DNA from 2 places in the Shewanella oneidensis MR-1 genome. Region 1 is predicted to be linked to the other one. Evidence: predicted binding sites of a transcription regulator. Region 1 holds the regulator's gene; the other holds the start of a gene.
The links. The regulator LexA, encoded in region 1, represses DNA repair genes until DNA is damaged. The targets are predictions, from matches to a motif close to TACTGTATNNNNATACAGTA.
Positions count from the first base shown of each region.

Region 1 (3,213 bases):
AATCCATGATCTTTACCGCATAGTTCAGCACATTGACCGCGATAAATCCCGGGTTTGTCGATACGTGTCCAAGCCTCGTTGATAAACCCAGGATTCGCATCTTTTTTCACTGCAAAATCAGGTACCCACCATGAATGGATAACATCTTCAGAGGTCATCAAAAAACGGATTTTTCTATTTACCGGCAGAACAAGGGGTTTATCTACTTCGAGTAAGTAATGCTCACCTTTAACCTCATTTCCTTCAATTTGAGGTCTTGGTGTGGCGAGAATACTGTAAAACTCAATATCTTGGTCGAAGTAGCTGTAATGCCATTTCCATTGTGAGCCCGTCACTTTGACCGTGAGATCGGCATTGCTAGGGTCTTCCATTGCAATAAGCGTTTTAGTTGCTGGAATAGCCATTAAAATCAAAATGACGAACGGAATTACCGTCCAAGCAATTTCAACTTTAGTGCTTTCGTGAAAGTGAGACGCGACCGCGCCCTTGGATTTTCTGTGGTTGATCATGGCATAAATCATCACGCCAAAAACCACTAAGCCTATCGCGCAGCAGATATACAGAATCGTCATGTGTAAGTGATAAACCTTACCACTGATTTCTGTTACGCCAGGTGTCATGTTGTACCGCATGTCCGATGCGGCCAACGGTGGGGCGAATAGCACCACGAGTAAACAATACAACCATTGCTTCACAAGACTTCTCCTCTGCCAATTGCGAAAAGCAACTACAAAGAAGAGCAACACAGTAAGTCTCAACTCTATGCAAACTCTTCAGTTCCCAAAAAAGTGTTTCTGACTTCAACGTGCGTTGGCGGCTTACTTATGATCAAGTATTGTTACTGCTGGTATTAGCCACACTGGCACATACTGCTGAATAAACCCATTCTTCTCAATTTGTGTGGGCGAGTGATATTCGATAAAAACTCGATATCTATGCCTAAACTGGCGATATATTATTCACGCCTTAATCAACCATACTTGCTGTTTAAAAATTGATCAAGATCACTTCTTTTTCTAATTGTCTGAAAAATTGCCAAAAAAAAGCCTCACATTCATTGGTGAGGCGGCTTTCAAGGCTAAATACGGAGTACAAAATTTTAATGAACAGAGCTGAAAAAAGCGGGTTGAGTAAATTTGGTGGATGGCGCGAGATTGTCATTTGAGGGCAAGTCATTTGTTGCACCTTCAAGCACTATTCCCATTGCACGGGCGCTCTTTGCCACAATTTGTAAACGACGATTATCGCGGGCATCGAGGGCATGGGTCCAAGTTATCACAGCACTAGAAGTACCGCTGATTAAGGCTTTTTCCATTGCCCACAGGGTTTCGACTTCATCTTTTGCGTGCACCAGTAACACTCGATCCATACGAACGCCTGCGTTTGCCAATAGCTGCTTGTAGCCAATACTGGGTGGATTAATTAACACGATCCATCTTCCCTGTTGGCTCAGTTGGGCCAGTTGTTTGCTCAGTTGTGTCAGTTCTTGGCGGCCTTGGCTCTGGGTTGGCATAGTGACAATTGGCGTATGCTGCCAATCACTATCTGCGTCCCGAACAGTATCGAGCCATAAACCGGGGTGACGCGGGGCATTACCTAATAGTTTGTTCATAGCCAATCTCCGTTGCGGATCACCCCTACGGCGAGCCCTTCAATTGTTAAACTTTGGAAACTCAAATCGACTTTAATGGGTGAGTAGTCTTCATTTTCGGCATGTAGATAGACTACATTACCTTTTTTTTCAAAGCGTTTGACGGTTACATCATCGTCAACGCGAGCAACGACGACTTGTCCATTGCGAGCTTGTTGTACTTTATGAACGGCGAGCAGATCACCTTCGAGGATGCCGATATTTTTCATACTGTCACCCTTAACGCGCAGTAAGAAATTGGCTGTCGGGTGGAACATACTAGGATCGATTTGGTAATACTGTTCTACGTGCTCTTGAGCGAGAATGGGTTCGCCCGCAGCTACTTGACCGATGAGTGGAAGACCCGTTTCACTGTTATCTTCTTCCTCAACAGGGAGACGGATCCCGCGGGATGTGCCGGGCATGATCTCGATACAGCCTTTTTTTGCCAGTGCCTTAAGGTGTTCTTCAGCGGCATTTGCACTTTTAAAACCCAGGCGGGTGGCTATTTCGGCCCGAGTGGGTGGCATGCCTGTTTCGGCAATATTACGTTTAATCAGCTCTAAAATTTCAGCTTGGCGTGGCGTCAAGGGTCTCATGGTCTTTCCTGTTTTTCTATACAGTTACTGTTAGTATATACAGTATTATTCATAGTGCAAGTATTAACCACTTTTTAACGGGATTGGAGAGTATTAGCGAATATTCCCTAGAATCTGGTATTCTATTGGGCTAATGAACGTACTTACATTGCATAAGAATAATGCCTAAACAAGACTCTCTTTGGTTGAAATCATTACGCTGGATCCAAAAATACTTAGTGCACACCATTGTTGTGCCGCAGGATCCCTTTGCTGATCTGAATCTGGATGCCTCCAGACCACTCGCCTATGTAATGAAAACAGAATCCCTCAGTGATATTGCGGCTTTAAGCGAGATCACCGCTAAGCTTGGTTTGCCAAGCCCCTACGAGCCTTTAGTGGTTAATGGTGTAGTGGCGCCTCGCGTGGTGTGCCTTGAAGGGCGTAAACCGTTATTTGGTGATCGTGCGAGTAACGAGCCTTTCCTCGAATGTTTTATGCGCCTGTTGGCGGTGCATAAAGAGAAGCCTGAGTTAGATATTCAACTGGTACCTGTCAGTCTGTATTGGGGTCGTACTCCAGGTAAAGAAGATGACACAATGAAGGCCGCGGTGCTGGAGCGCGAAAATCCTACTTGGTTACGTAAATGTTTGATGATTCTATTTTTAGGTCGTCATAATTTTGTGCAGTTTTCCAATGCTGTGTCACTGCGCTATATGGCCGATGAGCATGGTACCGATATGGGGATTGCCCATAAATTGGCTCGAGTGGCTAGGGTGCATTTTCGCCGTCAACGCAAGGTGATGACGGGTCCTGTGTTGCCCAATCGTCAGGCGTTATTTGATTCTCTGCTTAAATCCGAATCCTTACGTAAGGCGATTCAAGAAGAAGCGGCCAGTAAGAAGATTTCTGAAACGCAAGCGCGTGAAACCGCCATTGAATATCTTGATGAAATCGCTGCAAATTATTCAGATAGCCTAGTGCGTATTGCCGAGCGTTTTTTAA
Region 1 covers NC_004347.2:4,798,205-4,801,417, reverse strand. Annotated here, with positions in the region: gene coxB (cytochrome c oxidase subunit II) at 1-695, opposite strand, end outside; gene SO_RS21390 (cell division inhibitor SulA) at 1,100-1,612, opposite strand; gene lexA (transcriptional repressor LexA) at 1,609-2,229, opposite strand; gene plsB (glycerol-3-phosphate 1-O-acyltransferase PlsB) at 2,391-3,213, shown strand, end outside.

Region 2 (3,213 bases), 1.6 Mb from region 1:
GTGGCGCTAAGTGGCAGGCTATTAATTAAGCCTTTTCCCACCTCAGTTGCAACAATCGACTTACCCTGACGCTGAATAAAGCCCCGTTTAAACAGCAACTCGATAATCCCTGCTCGAGTCGCTTCAGTTCCTAGTCCATCGGTTTCTTTTAAAATTTTACGGATCTCAGGATCAGTTACATAGCGATTAATCCCCGTCATGGCGCCCAGTAAGGTGGCATCGGTAAAAGCTTTAGGCGGCTGGGTTTGCTTCTCGACCAATTCTCCTTGGTTACAATGAAGAACTTGCCCTAAGATGAGAGGCGGTAACTGGCCAGCATATTCCCCTTCATCTTTATCCTTGTCGTCTTGTGCAAAGGTCTCTGTGTTCGAAGTGTCTTTTCGCTCGCCCTCTTCTCTAGCAAACAACTGTTTCCACCCAAGGGACTTATCCTGTCTTGCCTTCGTTTTAAAGAGGCCACCTTCAATCGTCACTTCAACCGCCGTTTCACTGTAGCAATAGGCAGGGTAAAACTGCGCCAAATACTGTCGGGCAATATGCAGATAAAGCTGTCTTTCCCGCTGACTTAAACTGCCTAAATTAGGCTGTTTTTCCGTTGGGATAATGGCATGGTGGGCATCGACTTTTTTATCATCCCACGCCTTAGATTTAAGCCGAGGATTCGGTGCCTCAGAGTGGGCAACTAACTCGGGCGCACCCGATGTAATAGCGTTTAACACTGAACTTGCCAGCCCATGTTGCTCGGTAGGCAGATAACGACTATCGGAGCGTGGATAGGTAATCAGTTTATGGCGCTCATATAAACTCTGGCAGGTATCAAGAACCTCCTTGGCGCTCATCCCAAACCGCTTGGCCGCATCAATTTGCAGTGCCGATAAACTGTAAGGTAAGGGAGCACTTTGCTGCTTATCCTTAGTGCTTAACTGGGTCACTTTGGCCGGTTTATCGGTAATTCTTCGAACCACATTTTGTGCCAATCCCTTCGAAAGAACACGACCTTCATCGTCCATATAGGGTTGACAGGCTTCGCTAGGTTGCCATTTAGCACTAAAAAATTGCTGTTTATCCGTGACTAAGTGAGCCAAAACTTCATAGAAGGGTTTAGATTGAAAATGGGCGATTTCCTCATCACGGCGAACAATAAGCCCTAGGAGCGGGGTTTGCACACGTCCTACAGATAGCACGCCCTGATAACCCACCTTTTTCCCTTGGATGGTGTAGGCTCGCGTCATATTCATGCCATAGAGCCAGTCGGCGCGGCTGCGCGCTAATGCCGAAGTCGACAAAGGAATAAACTCACGGTTACTGCGCAGTTGCGACAAGGCACGCTTAACCGCCTGAGGGTTTAAGTCGCTGATAAGGAGTCGCTGCGTTTGCTGCAACTTATCACCGGTGACCCCCAAATAGGCAATCACTTCATCAACCAATAACTGGCCTTCTCGATCAGGATCACCCGCATTAACTAAGGTATCAGCCTGCTTGATTAATTTTTTCAGTACAGTAAGTTGGCTGCGGGTCGCAGCCTTAGGTTTGAGCTGCCACTTTTCAGGCACTATGGGTAAATGCTCAAATTTCCACGACTTAAAGTCGGGATTATAGGCATCAGGCTCGGCCTGTTCGAGTAAATGTCCTACACACCAAGACACACAGTTACCGTTTGCGTCTTCAATAAAACCTTCACCCTTTTTATGGGGTTTTGGCAACACATCGGCAATAGCACGCCCAAGACTTGGTTTTTCGGCAATATAGAGGATCATATCTACACTAAATACTGGATATAATTACAGTATAATTTAGCCCAAAGCAGGAGAGAGTGCAAATCGCAGTATCAACTTTAACGCAACCTCATCTCGGTCAATGCGCTGATAAAACTAAAGCCGTGTAAATTTTGTTGAGAACAATTCTCATCTAAATTTAAAATGACGTCAGTTGTTGGAGATAAATCAGGAGAATGCCATGCAAGCCCTCATAGCTACCTTGCCTATAAAGTCAGCGTTCAAACCCACATTCGTATTAAAATTCAATCAATTGGTCATATTTCACAGCCTAATGCTATTAGGGTTAAGCCTACTCTGTGAGCTTGGGTTGAAGAAACTCAATCTTGATACCCCAGTGATCCCTTGGAGTATTATTCAGTTTATGCCTGCCGCCGTGGGCCTATCACTTCTGCTTAATCATAGGGTGAGCCGCCGCAGTTTAACTTGGCTATTTGCACTGTGGATGTTGTTGTGGCTCGTTATCTAACGCTATTTTCACGGGATATCAAGCCACGATAAACTTTCCCTAAGTTCACCCCATCTAGAAGACTTGCAACTGTCAGCTTTACCGCCCAAAACACCTTACGTTAAAAAAGAACATCAAACTATCATACATTTAACAACTTTAACTATGAAGCAACTGAAAAAGTCGCTATGTTGAAGCTCTTAGACGTTCACACAAGTCTTAACCTTAGGCCAATTTGGTCTGCGAATACCAAAACTTACAAACAAATATCTAAAAAACTCTGCAAAAACAACAGAATATTGGAGTTGAACTATATGAATGAGATTGTTAATGCGGTCAACAATATCGTTTGGAGCCCCGCGCTTGTATATCTTTGCCTTGGTGTGGGACTCTTTTTCTCCCTGCGCTCACGTTTTTTACAGTTACGCCATTTACCCGAGATGATCCGTTTAATGTTTGATGGTAAGAGCACCGATGCAGGTGTATCTTCCTTTCAGGCATTAGCCATGACCTTAGCCGGTCGGGTGGGTACAGGGAATATTGCCGGCGTTGCAACTGCGATTACCTTTGGTGGCCCCGGCGCCCTATTTTGGATGTGGATGGTGGCGTTTCTAGGCGCGAGCTCCGCATTTGTGGAATCAACCTTAGGCCAAGTCTATAAAGAAAAAATCAATGGTGAATACCGCGGCGGCCCAGCCTTCTATATTGAAAAAGGTTTAGGCATGAAGTGGTACGCATGGACGTTTGCCATTGCAACCATTTTTGCCTGTGGGGTGTTACTGCCCGGGGTGCAAGCCAACTCCATTGGCGCCAGCTTAAAAACCGCCTTTGATATCGACCCTAATGTTACCGCGGCCGTGTTAGCCATGTTACTCGGGTTTATTATTTTCGGCGGAGTAAAACGCATCGCCAATTTTGCCACTTTGGTGGTGCCCTTTATGGCGCTCGGTTATATCATCGTCGCCTGCGTGATTATCGCCCTTAATATTG
Region 2 covers NC_004347.2:3,176,096-3,179,308, forward strand. Annotated here, with positions in the region: gene SO_RS14200 (DNA topoisomerase III) at 1-1,757, opposite strand, end outside; gene SO_RS14205 (hypothetical protein) at 1,957-2,244, shown strand; gene SO_RS14210 (alanine/glycine:cation symporter family protein) at 2,538-3,213, shown strand, end outside.
Region 2: SO_RS14200 (DNA topoisomerase III) is a predicted target of LexA. The motif match lies at 1,770-1,789, and genes of this name have one in related genera.